Regions from separate parts of the Rhizobium sp. L9 genome, predicted to be linked through region 3. Evidence: riboswitches for the same ligand, from Rfam matches in the RefSeq annotation. Region 3 holds a riboswitch; each other region holds the start of a gene.
What was found. A riboswitch is a leader RNA that binds a small molecule or an ion and turns the genes downstream of it on or off. The one in region 3 is predicted to bind cobalamin.
Positions count from the first base shown of each region.

Region 1 (5,179 bases), on a different contig from region 3:
CCCGGCATTGAAACCGAGCTCTTCTATCGCGACGTGACCAGCACCGACTCCTCGAACATGATCTCGGTCGCAACGGGCGCGCCCTATAGCGCCATGAAGAACGCTTTTGTCTACAAGAACCGCGCGCCTGGCGAGAAAAATTCCTGCGCCTGCAATCTCACCGCCTATTACGAGGAGATGCGCGGCAAGCAGGCCCTGAGCGAACCGCCGCAGCAGGGCTCGATCACGACGGTCCGCACTAAACCGCCGACGAAAGATACTGCGGCAGCATCAGCCCCGCCGCAGCCATCCGTTGCCGAACGTCCCTACGACCCCACGCAGAACAAGGTTCGTCAGGTCGGCCCGCAATTCCTTGCCGGCGACCAGGGCTCGATCGACCTTGCCAATCCGGCGACGCCGGGTCCGCAACCACAGCAGCAGTAATTGCTACGGGTCGTTGCGTCCCCATCCGTCGTGGAAAACGAGTTCCTCGAGCGGCAGCCGCTGCCGCCAACCTTTGACCGAAAGTTCCGGTTCGTCATAAAGACGGTCGACAAAGCCGGCGCAGAGCCAGGCGACCACCTCGATATGCTCCGGTATGCCGAGAATTGTTTTCAGGTCGCCTTCATGAAAGATGCTGACCCAGCCGATGCCGACCCCTTCGGCGCGGGCCGCGAGCCAGAGATTCTGAATGGCGCAAACGGTCGAATAGGAATCCATCCTCGGATTGTGCGTCCGTCCCAGCACCACGCTGCCGCCGCGGGTGGGATCGCAGGTTACGCATATGCCGAGCGGCGCCTCCACGATGCCTTCGAGCTTGAGGGATCGATAGGCCTGCCGCCGCTCGCCTTCGAACATCGAAGCTGCCTCTTCGTTGGCCACGGCAAAGGCGTTGCGCACGCGGGTGCGGACGGTTGCACTTTTCACGAGAATGAAATTCCATGGCTGCATGAAGCCGACCGACGGCGCATGATGGGCGGCGGTCAGGAGCCGCGCCACGACATCGTCGGGCAAGGGATCGGGCAGGAACTGGCTGCGCACGTCACGCCGCGTCATGATTGCGTGATAGACGGCTTCACGTTCGGCCATGGAAAAACCGGATGCCGCCGAAAGGGCATCCGCATAAGAGGGTCGCATCGTCAAATCCCCAACAACGCAACCGCCCGCCGTCCGCGCGGGTTGGGTCTATCTCGCCAGGCCGGTCTTCTGACTCGGCTTCATCCATCTGCCGCAGCCTTCCCGGCAAAGCCAGTGGCGTGATGAAGCGGCAGACGTCGGCCTTACAGCGTTGGGCACGTTCCGGCCTTGCACCGGATTCCCGATTCTCCCGCCTCGAGGGCGGGCACCTGACGGCGCATCTATTTCAGGAAATCGGAACGGAGGCAAGCGTCGGCACGTCAGCCTTAAAGAGGCGAACCCGTGATTTCGCCTCGCAAATTTTGCGTGACAATGAGCGGCCGCGACGCTACATACGCGGAATGTCGACGACTTCAGCCTACGCCTCCTCGCGATTTTATTCGTACCGCTGCTTCCAGCGGATGCGGGTCTGTGCGTAACTGAATTCAACGCGACGACAACCCGAACAGCCGCTAGTCTACCTGGCGGCTTTTCTGTTCCGCACGGTATGACCAAACAGGAGCCATGCCGTGCCCGACACCATCGATGATCTGCGTATTCTCGAGATCACCCCGCTGACCAGACCCGCCGATGTCATCGCGGAAATCCCCCGAACCGCCGCCGTCAGCGAGACGGTGACCAGCAACCGCCACGCGGTCCATAAGATTCTCGAGGGTGAAGACGACCGCCTGATCGTCGTCATCGGCCCCTGCTCCATCCACGATCCGGTTGCTGCACGCGAGTATGCCGCGCGGCTGGCCGAGCAGCGACAGCGCTTCTCCAGTGATCTGGAAATCGTCATGCGCGTCTATTTCGAAAAGCCGCGCACCACAGTCGGCTGGAAGGGCTTGATGAACGACCCGCATCTCGACGGCAGCTACCGTATCGAGGAAGGGCTGAGAATTGCCAGAAGGCTGCTGCTCGACATCAACGCGATGGGCCTTCCCGCCGGGGTCGAATTCCTCGAGACGATCACACCGCAATACATTGCCGACCTCGTCAGCTGGGGTGCGATCGGCGCCCGCACGACCGAGAGCCAGATCCATCGCCAGCTCGCCTCCGGCCTCTCCTGCCCGATCGGCTTCAAGAACGGCACCGACGGCGGGGCTCGCGTCGCGATCGACGCGATCCTGGCCGCTTCACAACCGCATCACTTCCCGGCCGTCACCAAGGACGGACAGGCGGCAATCGCCTCGACAAAGGGCAATGAGGACTGCCACATCATTCTGCGCGGCGGCAAGCGGCCGAATTATGAGGCGGCCGATGTCGGAGCCGTCACAGCGGAATGCCTGAAACTCGGGGTCACCCCGCGCATCCTCATCGACGCCAGCCATGCCAACAGCAGCAAAGATCCGATGAACCAGCCACGGGTTGTCAAGGACGTCGCCGGACAGATCTCCGCGGGCAATCACCACATCAAGGGCATGATGATCGAAAGCAACCTCGTTGCCGGCCGCCAGGATCTCGTTCCCGGCAAGCCGCTCGTCTACGGCCAGTCCATCACCGATGGCTGCATTGACTGGGATATGTCGGTGAGTGTGCTGGAAGATCTGGCGGACGCCGCTCGCAGGCGGCGCCGAGCGGCAGCGGCTTAAGCCGCCGGAAAATACCTGACATAGGCAAACTCGTCACCATCAGGTGACCAGCAGGGCACGTTGATCGTGCCCTGCCCGCCGAAAAGCTCGAACAGCGTCTTCAGGTTGCCGCCGTCCATATCCATCAGCCGCAACCGCACGTCGAGATCGCGCGGATGGTCAAAGACCGAAGGATCGTAGGACAGGATCAGCACCTTGTCGTTTTTGGGCGATGGATGGGGAAACCAGTTCCCGTGATTGTCCGACGTCACCTGTTCGAGGCCTGTGCCATCCGGATGGATGCGCCAGATCTGCATCAGCCCGGTGCGGCTGGAATTGAAATAGACCCATTGGCCGTCGGCGGAATAATCCGGCCCGTCGTTGCGGCCTTCGCCATACGTCAGCCGCGTCTCGACGCCGCCGTCGACTGAGATCGTATAAATATCGAAAAGATCGTCGCGAATGCCGCAATAGGCGAGCTGGCGGCCATCCGGTGACCAGCCATGCCAATAGGACGGCTGGTTTTGCGTGATGAGCCGCGGCGTGCCGCCTTCGACCGGCAGGATGTAGATCGTCGACTTGCCGAACTCCGTCTTGTCCGAGATGACGATCTCAGTGCCATCAGGCGAAATGCCGTGATCATTGTTGCAATTGACGGCAAAGCCCGTATCGACCTTCACCACCTCGCCGCCATCGAGCGGCAGCCGGAAGAGCAGCCCGTTGCCGTTCAGCAGGAGATAGGAGCCATCGGGCGAGAAATTCGGCGCTTCCACCAGCCTGTCCGTCTGCCAGACCTCGCGAGCCCTGCCCGTCCTGACATTGTAGATCTCGACCGAGCTGCGCATGTTGCCTCCCTGATGTGTCGATTGCGTCAGCGATCGAGCTGCGTCAGCGATCTCGATTGCGTCAGCGATCCCGATCGCGTCAGCAATCCCGATTGCGCTAGCGATCCCGATTGCGCTAGCGATCCCGATTGCGCTAGCGATCCCGGAACCGGTTGGTGATCGGATAGCGCCGGTCGCGCCCGAAATTCTTCTTGGTGATCTTCACGCCCGGCGCCGATTGCCGGCGCTTGTATTCGGCAAGATAAAGCAGGTGCTCGACGCGGTGGACGGTGGCGACGTCATGGCCGCGCGCGACGATCTCCTCGACCGCCATTTCCTTCTCCACCAGGCACTCGAGAATATCGTCGAGGACGGGATAGGGCGGCAGCGAATCCTGGTCCTTCTGGTCCGGGCGAAGCTCGGCCGAGGGTGCCTTGTCGATGATATTCTGCGGGATCACCTCGCCCGACGGCCCGAGCGCAGTCGGCGGCACATTCTCGTTGCGCCAGCGCGCCAGCGCATAGACCTGCATCTTGTAGAGGTCCTTGATCGGATTGAAGCCGCCGTTCATGTCGCCATACAGCGTGGCGTAGCCGACCGACATTTCCGACTTGTTGCCCGTCGTCACCACCATCGAGCCGAACTTGTTGGAGATCGCCATGAGGATGACGCCGCGCGCGCGGCTCTGCAAATTCTCCTCGGTGATTCCGCTCTCCGTTCCCTCGAAGAGGTTGGACAGCGCGCTGCTGAAGCCGGTTACTGGCTGCTCGATCGGTACGATGTCATAGCGGCAGCCGAGCGCCTTGGCACAGTCGGCTGCATCCTTCAGTGAATCTTCCGAGGTGTAACGATAGGGCAGCATCACCGTTCGCACCCGCTCCTCTCCGAGAGCATCGACCGCGATCGCTGTGCAGATCGCCGAATCGATGCCGCCGGAAAGGCCGAGAACGACGGTTTTGAAACCATTTTTGTTGACGTAGTCGCGGAAGCCGAGCAGGCAGGCGCGATAATCGGCCTCCTCGCCCTCGGGAATGCGCGCCATCGGTCCTTCGGCGCAGCGCCAGCCGGCTTCCCCACGTTTCCACGTCGTCACAGCAAGTGCCGTCTCGAACTGGCTCATCTGGAAGGCGAGCGATTTGTCGGCATTGAAGGCGAAGCTCGCCCCGTCGAACACGAGCTCGTCCTGCCCTCCGAGCTGGGCGGCATAGATCAGCGGCAGGCCGGTCTCGATCACCTGCTTCAGTACCACCTGGTGACGGATATCGACCTTGCCGCGATAATAGGGAGACCCGTTCGGGGACAGCAGGATCTCCGCCCCGCTTTCGGCCAGCGTCTCGCAAACGCCGAGATCACCCCAGATATCTTCGCAGATCGGAATGCCGAGCCGCACGCCGCGGAAATTCACCGGCCCCGGCATGGCTCCCTGCACGAAGACCCGCTTCTCGTCGAACTCGCCGTAATTCGGCAGATCGACCTTGTCGCGCACCGCGACGACCTTTCCGCCGTCAAGCACGGCGACGGAATTATAGCGTCCGGTCTGGTCCTGCCGGGGAAAACCGATGATGACGCCCGGCCCGCCATCGGCGGTATCGGCCGCAAGGCTTTCCACCGCCTTCCAGCAGGCACGGATGAAGGCCGGCTTCAGCACCAAGTCCTCCGGCGGGTAGCCGGAGATGAAAAGCTCGG
Region 1 covers NZ_NWSZ01000012.1:10,891-16,069, reverse strand. Annotated here, with positions in the region: gene CO660_RS13855 (DUF2865 domain-containing protein) at 1-423, shown strand, start outside; gene bluB (5,6-dimethylbenzimidazole synthase) at 427-1,116, opposite strand; cobalamin riboswitch at 1,158-1,344, opposite strand; gene CO660_RS13845 (3-deoxy-7-phosphoheptulonate synthase) at 1,626-2,690, shown strand; gene CO660_RS13840 (TolB family protein) at 2,687-3,514, opposite strand; gene CO660_RS13835 (NAD+ synthase) at 3,648-5,179, opposite strand, start outside.
Region 1: it holds a riboswitch for cobalamin, as region 3 does, so the genes downstream of both, bluB (5,6-dimethylbenzimidazole synthase) here and nrdH (glutaredoxin-like protein NrdH) in region 3, are expected to answer to the same signal.

Region 2 (5,179 bases), on a different contig from region 3:
GCGGTTGAGGTGGCCGCTGAGCGCCGAGACGGCGAGGCGCAGCGCCGTTCCCGCCTGAGCGGAAGCCTCCTGCATATAGGCGCGCGTCGCAATCGCGCTTCCATAGGTGAAGAAGGCGAAGATGACGAGCGGCACCAGCAGCAGCGCCGCGATGGCACGATATTTCGAAGACAGATCCGGCTCCTCCCTTTCTGCCTTCACTCCCCAGCAAGGCATGCCCGACGGCTCAGTTTAATGAGGCAAGCGAGGATTTCCAAGGGCTCACCGGAACTTGACACTCGGCAGGGACGGATGTCCTATTGCTGCACCGCAAGGAAACCCATTCATGAGCGACGACCAGACGCCCGCCGACAGCAAACTCACCAACTCCAAGCGCCGCTGGGCGTCAGAGGGCAAGTTCCTGACCGGGCGCATCAGCAGGCCCGAGACCGAGCGCCTGCCGCCCGGCCAGCACCTCGTCAAGAATTGGCCGGTGCTCGATCTCGGCCAGCAGCCGGTCATTTCAACCGAGAGCTGGCGGCTTGAAGTGCGTGGTTTGGTCGAAACGCCTCTCACCCTCACCTGGGCCGATTTCCAGGCGATGGAGCAGAGCACTGGGGTGAGCGACATTCACTGCGTCACCACTTGGTCGCGTTATGACAACAACTGGAAAGGCGTTTCGACGCGGGATCTGCTCGATCGCGCCATGCCGAAACCGGAAGCAGCCTACGTGATGCTGACGAGCTATGACGGCTACACCACCAATCTGCCGCTCGCCGATTTCGCCGCCGAGGATGCGATCCTGGCGACCTCCTGGGACGGCCTGCCGCTGACACCGGAGCACGGCGGCCCAATGCGCCTCGTCGCGCCGCATCTTTATTTCTGGAAAAGCGCCAAATGGCTGCGCCGCATCGAGTTGCTCGCCGCCGACGAGGCAGGCTTCTGGGAAAAGAACGGCTACCATATGTATGGCGATCCGTGGCGCGAGCAGCGCTATTCCGACGACTGAGCCTTCGGCCGCAGGAAGCGGCGAAGCGTCAGGATGGCAAGCCCCAACATGGCGGCCAACCCCGTCAGGGACGCCATGCTGGCAGGATGAAGCGGCACCTTGCTCCAACTCGGCTTGATGATATTGGCGGTATTGAATGCCTCGCCGCTGAACTGGCAGGTAATGAAGGCAAGCCCGCGACCCGCCATCTCGGCGTCGATGGCCGATATGATTTCGCCCGCCGCGGTTGCCTCCCGCGGCATCTCACGCATCGCCAGCAGCACGGCTTTCGTCGCCGCGAGATAGGCATGGGCGCATTGGTTGAACGGGCTCTCCTCGTCCGTCACGCTGCCGGGCATCCGACCCCAGAGGCAATAGGAATACTGGATTTCGGCGTAGTTCAGGACACGCCGGAACGATTCGTTCGTATCGGCCGCCCGTGACGCCAGCATGCTGATGCTGCTGCGATACTCCGAAATGATCGCCATCTCGCCGTGGGAAATTGCCGGAATATCGAGCCCGGTATCGGAGCCGCCAGAGCTGCTCCCATGGCCGAAAGCATTTCCGATAAACATTGGCAACAGGCTCGCGATGAGACCGAGAAAAGCAAACCTGCCAATATGCTGCATCACCGGAACGCCGGCCGCAGTCCACTCTTGGCGGCAAGACCCCTTTCTGCCAGCGCTCCGAAAACCAGACCGAGCGTTGCCCAAAGGATCGCATGCATGCCGAGCGAGGTGGTGCGGAACCGCCAGAGTACCATCGCCGAGAAATTCTCGGGCACCTCGTTGATCGGCGGCAACAGATAAAGCACGAAGCCGATGAAGACGAGATAGGCGATGCCGGCGATGATCGCGCCGTTCCAGAGACCGAAGCGCTCGCCAAGGCGGCGCGACAGCGCGACCGCGGCAACCAGCGAGGCGAGCGAAACGACAATCATCAGGAAGAACAGCTCGGTCCTGACGCCGATCGTTTCGGGATTGCCGACCGCCGGGGGGTTGGCCGGATATTTGATTCCGGGAACAAACACCACTGCCACGAAGGCGGCAATGGCGATAACGGCCGAGGTGCCGCGCGCCGAGAGGCTGCTGAAGCGGCCATGTACGAAGGCGAAGGCGAGCGAAAAGAGCCCGCCGACGGCGATACTGTAGGCCATGACGCCGGTGAAAAGGCCGAGACCAGCCTGCGTGGCCCGGCTGACGATTTCAGGTTCGGCAGCTTCGCCCGCCGCCTGGGCGCTCGCCTCCTCGAAGGCGATTGCCGCATCGACCAGCGGCTCGCCGAAGATATGGGCGAAAGCGAAAACGAGGATACCAGCAATCAGGCCCGCGAGCATGCCGCGAAGCAGAAGCTTTCCAACCATGTCAATATTCCCCCTAAGCATGTCGCGCAAAAGTGTGCAGCGGTTTTGCGATAACGACATGCGTAAACAAAGACCTAAAGCGCGAAAAGCGAATCTGAAAGATCGCGATGCGCTTTAGTGGCAGGGAAAGCCGAGCAGATGGCGGCCGTCATGCACGAATTCGTGCACATACATGCCGTTGAACAGCGCCATCGCGCCTTCCTCGGTGCCGACGAAATAAAGAACGATGAGCATCAGCAGGCCGCCGAAAACCGCCCAGGGCAGGATTTCCCCTACAGGGATTGGCGCCGGTGCCGCAACGGGCGCGAAAGTGGTGTCAGACATGTATCCCTCCGGAATGACGCGTTCAGTCGAAAGAGTGTTGTGCGGCAGGGTCTGACTTCCAGCGTAAAGAACTTCGAAACGCTGGTCACAGTGGCGCGACCGCGCCGGATTTCCACCGGCTTCCAAACCCGCAACAGCACGGTTATATCTGGACGCCGAAGAGACTGTCAACGAAACTTCGAGACGCCGGCGAAGGGTCGTCCCCACCATATTGCGAAGATCGGAACAACCGTGAATACCCGCCTCACCTGGATCTGTCACGGCGCCACGGCGGCGAGCCGCAAGGCCCTGTTCCCGCTGGATGAGCCGCTGGAAGACAAGGCCGCTGAAGAAGCCGGCCGGATGACCGCCCTGCCTCGCGCCGACCGGATCGTCACGAGCCCGGCTTTGCGTGCCCGCCAGACCGCTACAGCCCTCGGTCTCGACGCTCAAATAGAACAGCGGCTTGCCGACTGCGACAATGGCCGCTGGGCCGGCAGGCCGATTGCGGCAATCGGCACCGAAGAGCCGGAGAACCTCATGGCTTGGATGAGCGATCCGGAAGCCGCCCCACATGGCGGCGACAGTTTTCTCGGTCTGCGGACGCGCGTCGCCGGCTGGATGGATGAACAATCCACGCTCGGCGGTCATGTGATAGCCGTCACCCACGCATCGATTATAAGAACAGCGATTGCGCATGTGCTTCAGGCTCCCCTCCCCTCGTTCTGGCTCGTCGATGTCGAGCCGCTGGTGGTCGTTCGGATGACCAGCAATGGACAGCGCTGGTCGCTGCGCCTCTAGAGAATTAGACATCCCTCATACTATCCAGCCTTACGCAAGCAAATCGCGTCATCTCTATTGAACCGGGTCTGACCGGGACTACTTCCTTGTCCCAAGGAGACGGAAGCTATGGCATATGATTGGAGTGGGGAGCGTACGCGGCGCCTGCGCTTGATGAGGGTCGTGACGCTCACCTTAGTTATGGTCGGTCTGGTCGTCAGCGTTCCGCTGCTGATCGTCACCGCCTGAAGAGCGAGACAGGGCGAGCGATGCGACAGCACGCTCGCCCTCGTTCTTTCGTGGGGCTCCCCTCGTCTTGAATCCGGACATCCTCTAATCTTCCAAGCAGCACCAGCGAAACGCCGTAGCGCAGCCGAGGTCCGGACAGCACCGCAACGGACGGGCTGCCACCTCCAACAATTCGCCTTATGGTTTCAACGAACATTTCAGATTTTCGTGATAGTCCGGCAGAGGGTGGAGATGGAGAATGCGATAATGCCTGCGTTTTTTCGAAGCAGGGCCGGAAGGCAATGCGTGTCGGTTGTGGTTTTCGGAGTAACCCTCTGGATCCTCGGCACGGTGCTGCACTTCGACGACCGCCTCGTCTCCTTCATGACCAGTTTCGGCGAGTACGGGGCGGATAAGCTCGTTCTGGCTCTCGGCATCGCTGGCGCGATGAGCTTCATCTATTCGGTGCTGCGCATCGCCGACCTGCGCAAGGAAATGGAGCTGCGCGCCACCGAACAGGCTAAGGCCGATTGGACGGCAACCCACGACCATCTGACCAAGCTGCCGAACCGCTACGCCTTCGAGCGCAAAATCCTCTCACGGCCGGTCAGAAGCGGCGAGGCCGAGATCGAGGAATGGGACGACAACGTCACGATCTTCTCCGTCGACCTCGACGGCTTCAAAAAAGTCAACGATCTCGTCGGCCACAAGGGCGGCGACGTGTTGCTGGTCGAAGTTGCCAGACGCATCTGCGCGCTTGGCAACGCGGATTGCGTTTACCGCTTCGGCGGTGACGAATTCATCATCGTCGCCTTTTCCCTGACGGCAGAGCGCGAGGAGCGTTTCGCCAAGTTGCTGATCCAGGCCGTCACCCGGCCGATCCATATCGATGGCTTTGCCGTCGAAGTCGGCGCCAGCGTCGGCTACGATCGCTGGCTTGAGGGCAGCGAGCCGCTGGAAGACGCCGCCCACCGTGCGGATCTGGCCATGTATGAGGCCAAATCACGCGGCCCTAACAATTATCTCGTCTTCGAAGCTTCGATGCAGGACAAGGTAACGGAACGCGCCTCTCTGGAAAGCAGGCTGCGCGCGGCAATCGCCGACAAGGCGATCATGCCTTTCTATCAACCTTTGATTGATTTGAAAACTGGCCAGCTTTGCGGTTTCGAAGCCCTCGCGCGCTGGGTCGGCGAGGATGGTATCAATATTTCGCCGCCTGTTTTCATCGACATTGCCGAGGAGACCGGGATGATCACCGCCCTGTTCGAGGATCTCCTTGCGCAGGCCTGCGGCGATGCGCTCACTTGGCCAGCTCATGTCACTTTGTCCTTCAACGTGTCGCCGGTGCAGATGGAAGACAGGCTGCTGGCCTCCCGCATCCTCAAGGTCCTTTCAGCAAGCCGGCTGCCGCCGCAACGCCTGGAGATTGAGATCACCGAAAACGCGCTGATCCAGGATCCCGCTATCGCCGCCATCATTCTCGAAGAGCTGCATGCGGCCGGCATCCAGATCGCTCTCGACGATTTCGGCACGGGCTA
Region 2 covers NZ_NWSZ01000003.1:316,801-321,979, reverse strand. Annotated here, with positions in the region: gene CO660_RS03425 (sensor histidine kinase) at 1-216, opposite strand, end outside; gene CO660_RS03420 (sulfite oxidase-like oxidoreductase) at 326-988, shown strand; gene CO660_RS03415 (hypothetical protein) at 973-1,542, opposite strand; gene CO660_RS03410 (CbtA family protein) at 1,596-2,330, opposite strand; gene CO660_RS03400 (CbtB domain-containing protein) at 2,445-2,654, opposite strand; cobalamin riboswitch at 2,680-2,829, opposite strand; gene CO660_RS03395 (histidine phosphatase family protein) at 2,886-3,434, shown strand; gene CO660_RS03390 (bifunctional diguanylate cyclase/phosphodiesterase) at 3,909-5,179, shown strand, end outside.
Region 2: it holds a riboswitch for cobalamin, as region 3 does, so the genes downstream of both, CO660_RS03400 (CbtB domain-containing protein) here and nrdH (glutaredoxin-like protein NrdH) in region 3, are expected to answer to the same signal.

Region 3 (5,179 bases):
CGTCCCGGATGATGAGCCGGATCATATCGGCCGTGTTGGTGAGTTTGGCGCGGCTCGACCAGTACATCGGCAGATAGAAGCCGGAATAGAAAAGAAAACTTTCCAGGAAGACGCTGGCGACCTTCTTCTTCAAAGGGTCGCCGGAGGCATATTGCTCCATGACCAGCGCTGATTTGCGCTGAAGAAATTCATTCTCCTCGGACCAGCGATAGGCATCATCGACATCAGGCGTCGAGCACAGCGTAGAGAAGATCGAGGAATAGGAACGGGCATGCACCGCTTCCATGAAGGAGATGTTGGAAAGCACTGCCTCCTCATGCGGCGTCGCCGCATCCTCCATCAACCTGATGGAGCCGACTCCGTTCTGAATCGTGTCGAGCAGCGTCAATCCGGTGAAGACCCGAATGGTCAGCTGCTGCTCGGCCGCCGTCAGCGTCGCCCAGGAAGGGATGTCGTTCGACAGCGGCACCTTTTCCGGCAGCCAGAAATTGCCGGTGAGGCGATTCCAGACCTCGAGATCCTTGTCGTCCTCGATGCGATTCCAGTTGATGGCGCGCACGCGCGAGGCTGGCTTGAGTTGTATGTTCATAAGGTGGTCCTCTTGAGGAATGTATCCGGATTTGCCCCTCATCCGCCTGCCGGCACCTTCTCCCCGCTTGCGGGGCGAAGGGGGTATGCCGCACCCTTATCCGTCTTTATTGCCGGCTCGTCTGGCGAGTCCCCTCTCCCCGTCAGAACGGGGAGAGGGTTAGGGTGAGGGGCAGTGCTCACAAGCGAAATCAAATCACAACGTACACGACACACACCCCTGCACTTCCGTACCCGAAAGTGCCATCTGGCGAAGGCGGATGTAGTAGATCGTCTTGATGCCCTTCTTCCAGGCGTAAATCTGCGCCCTATTGATGTCGCGCGTCGTCGCCGTATCACGGAAGAACAGGGTCAGCGACAGGCCTTGGTCGACATGCTGGGTCGCTGCCGCATAGGTGTCGATGATCTTCTCCGGCCCGATCTCGTAGGCGTCCTGATAGTAGTCGAGATTGTCATTGGTCATGAACGGCGCCGGATAATAGACGCGGCCGATCTTTCCTTCCTTGCGGATCTCGATCTTCGAGACGATCGGATGGATCGAGGAAGTCGAGTGGTTGATATAGGAGATCGAGCCCGTCGGCGGCACCGCCTGCAGGTTCTGGTTATAGAGGCCTGAGGCCATCACCGCCTTTTTCAGCGCCACCCAGTCTTGCTGTGTCGGAATATGGATGCCCGATTTGTCGAACAACGCCTGCACCTTTTCGGTCGCCGGCTTCCATTCCTGCTCGGTATATTTGTCGAAATAGTCACCTGAAGCGTATTTCGAATTCTCGAACCCCTTGAAGCTCACACCACGCTCGACCGCCAGACGATTGGAGGCACGCAGCGCGTGATAGGTCACCGCATAGAAATAGATATTGGTGAAATCGACGCCTTCCTCAGAGCCATAGAAGATGCGTTCGCGGGCGAGGTATCCGTGCAGGTTCATCTGCCCGAGGCCGATCGCATGGCTCTCGTCATTGCCTTTCTCGATTGAAGGAACCGAGGAGATATTGCTCATATCGGACACCGCTGTCAGCGCCCGGATCGAGGTCTCGATCGTCTTGCCGAAGTCGGTCGAATCCATCGCCGCAGCAATGTTCAGGGAGCCGAGATTGCAGGAAATATCCCTGCCGAGATGCTTGTAGGAAAGGTCGTCATGATAGTCGCTCGCCTCGCTCACCTGCAGGATCTCCGAGCAGAGGTTGCTCATGGAGATGCGCCCGGCAATCGGGTTCGAGCGGTTCACCGTGTCCTCGAACATGATGTAAGGGTAGCCGCTTTCGAACTGGATTTCGGCGATGACCTGGAAGAATTCGCGCGCCTTGATCTTCTTCTTCGAGATGCGGGCGTCCGCCACCATTTCCCGGTACTTCTCCGTCACCGAAATCTCGGTGAAAGGCACGCCGTAGACCCGTTCCACGTCGTAGGGCGAGAACAGGTACATGTCCTCATTGTTCTTGGCGAGTTCGAAGGTGATGTCGGGCACGACAACGCCGAGCGACAGCGTCTTGATGCGGATTTTCTCATCGGCGTTTTCACGCTTGGTGTCGAGAAAGCGCATGATATCGGGATGATGGGCGTTCAGATAAACCGCACCCGCCCCCTGCCGCGCACCGAGCTGATTGGCATAGGAGAAGCTGTCTTCCAGGAGCTTCATGACGGGGATGATGCCGGAGGACTGGTTTTCGATCTGCTTGATCGGCGCGCCCGCCTCGCGGATATTGGACAGCGACAGGGCCACGCCGCCGCCGCGTTTCGACAACTGCAGCGCCGAATTGATCGACCGGCCGATCGATTCCATGTTGTCCTCGACGCGCAGCAGGAAACAGGAAACGAGTTCGCCGCGCTGCTTCTTGCCTGCATTGAGGAAGGTGGGCGTTGCCGGCTGGAAGCGGCCGGAAATGATCTCGTCGACTATGTCGCGAGCAAGGGCCTCATCGCCGCGCGCCAAAGCCAGCGCCACCATGCAGATGCGGTCTTCGTAGCGCTCGAGATAGCGCTTTTCGTCGAAGGTCTTCAGCGTATAGCTGGTGTAATATTTGAAAGCCCCGAGGAAGGTAGGAAACCGGAATTTCTTGGCATAGGCCTGATCGAACAGGTCGCGGACGAAATTGAAGGAATACTGGTCGAGAACCTCCTGCTCGTAATAGCCCTCCGCGACGAGGTAATCGAGCTTTTCCCGAAGATTGTGAAAGAACACGGTGTTCTGGTTCACATGCTGCAGGAAATATTGCTTGGCCGCCACGCGATCCTTGTCGAGCTGGATCTTTCCCTCGTCGTCGTAGAGGTTCAGCATCGCGTTCAGTGCATGATAGTCGAGTGTTTCGGCCGCTTTCAGCGGTTTTGCGCCCGCGTCCCGCGTCAGATTTGTTCCCGTGTCCAAAATCGTCCCATCCCGTCTTTGACGTTGGCGATATCATCGGCAGTTCCCAGGAGCTCGAACCTGTAGAGGTACGGCACCTGGCACTTCTTCGAGATGACATCGCCGGCGAGCCCATAGGTCTCGCCGAAATTGCTGTTGCCCGCAGCAATCACGCCGCGGATGTTGGAGCGGTTTTCCGCCTCGTTGAGGAAGCGGATCACCTGCTTGGGCACGGCCCCTTTACCGCCGTTTCCGCAATAGGTAGGCGAGATCAGCACATAGGGTTCGCGAATGTGGATGGCCTCAGCGCCGAGGGGAATGCGCGCCGCGCGCAATCCCAGCTTCTCGACGAAACGATGGGTGTTCCCGGATCGGCTGGAATAATAGACGATCAGCCCCACTCCTTTTCTCCGGTCAGGAGAGCGCGCTGATCATGTCGGGGCGGAAGCCCGCCCAATGCTGCTCGCCGGCAACGACGACCGGAACCTGCATGTAGCCCATGCCACGCACGCGATCGAGCGCTTCGGCATCCTCGGAAATATCGACGATCTCATAATCCACGCCCAGGCGATCGAGGGCGCGGTAAGTGGCCGTGCATTGGACACAGGCCGGCTTGCTGTAAACGGTAACGCTCATCATGTTCCTCGTGAAGTCAATGAATTCAGGACGCAGGACTGGGATCGGGCGCCATGCGGCGTCCGGGGAAATGCTTGATAGTGATCTGGCAAGGTTGGCGCTTTAAACGCCTGACTTGGTCCCTCGCAGGATGTGCGCGGGCGCCGGCCTTGATGCTCTCGACATGACTTCAAACCCCGAAGTGCTCATGCGGTCGTTCGGGGCAGCGCAACAGCGCGGATCATTCCGCTGCATGCACGCGACCTTCCGGACACCCCGCCCGTGGACGTTTCATTCAAGGCAGGTCTCCTGGCTCACGGGTCGAAGCACCTGCCCAGCCTTCCCGAGGCATCATGCCCCAGTGACCCGAAATCGGACAGTTGCTCTCCGCTCACAGTTGCGGGGGCAGCTCCGGCCTTGCCCCACCCTCATGGCGAGACGCACCGTATTCCCGTCTTAGCCCGCGATCCTCACGAATCGAAGGAACCTTGAACACTAGATATAGTACGCGAATCGAAATTCACGTCAACGGATGGTTTGTGCGTTGCGTTACGGCAGGTTTGAAATCACTGCGTTCCTGTGAAAAACATGGATAATGAAGTCTTAAACAAAACGAACTGTGGAGAAGGCCTGAACGACGAGAGCCGGCCTGTAGCCGGCTCTGCGGTTTTCGATTCCGGATCGGCCCTAATCGGCGCTCCGAAGAGGAAAGGATTTATTCCTCTACGCGGAGCAGCCTGAGCGCGTTGATCGTAACCAGCACGGTGGCTCCGGTATCGGCGAGAATCGCCGTCCAGAGCCCGGTGATCCCGATGATCGTGGTCACCAGGAAGACAGCCTTCAGCCCGAGTGCAATGGTGATATTCTCGAGGATATTGCGCATCGTCCGCTGCGAAAGCGCGATCATTCGCGCCACGTCGCCAACGCGCCCGTGCAGCACGGCGGCATCGGCCGTCTCCAGCGCCACATCGGTGCCGCCGCCCATGGCGATACCGATGTCGGCGGCGGCGAGCGCCGGCGCGTCGTTGATGCCGTCGCCGACCTTGGCGACTATGAAGCCCTTGCGCTTCAATTCGCCGACGACCCGCTGCTTGTCCTCGGGCATCATCTCGCCCCGCCAGTCGATGCCGAGCATGTCTGCGACCGCTGCCGCCGTCCGCTTGTTGTCGCCGGTCAGCATCATCGCCTTGACACCGGCCAATTTGAGCGCCGAGAGCCCGGCCGCGGCGTCCTCGCGCGGCTCGTCGCGCATGGCGATCAGGCCGGACGCAGCGCCATTGACGAGCAGCACCGACACGCTCTTGCCCTCATCATTGAGCCCTGCAATACGCGCCTCCTGTTCCGCGTTAAGTGCCGCCCGCTCGCGGGCGGCTGGCGGCGACAAGAGATCAACTGCCTCGCCGCCGATTTTGCCGGTGACACCCTTGCCCGGCAGCGCTTCCAGCTCGAAGGCGGGTGGCACGGGCACGCCGTCCGCCTTGGCGCGGTGGAGAATCGCCTGTGCCAGCGGATGGCTGGAGCCCTGCTCGAGCACCGCCGCGCGCGACAGGAGCTGCGCCTCACCCAATCCAAAGGAAAGGATGTCGGTCACCCGAGGCTTGCCTTCCGTCAGCGTGCCCGTCTTGTCGAAGG
Region 3 covers NZ_NWSZ01000048.1:18,413-23,591, reverse strand. Annotated here, with positions in the region: gene nrdF (class 1b ribonucleoside-diphosphate reductase subunit beta) at 1-589, opposite strand, end outside; gene nrdE (class 1b ribonucleoside-diphosphate reductase subunit alpha) at 785-2,953, opposite strand; gene nrdI (class Ib ribonucleoside-diphosphate reductase assembly flavoprotein NrdI) at 2,932-3,333, opposite strand; gene nrdH (glutaredoxin-like protein NrdH) at 3,347-3,568, opposite strand; cobalamin riboswitch at 3,829-4,053, opposite strand; gene CO660_RS31030 (heavy metal translocating P-type ATPase) at 4,263-5,179, opposite strand, start outside.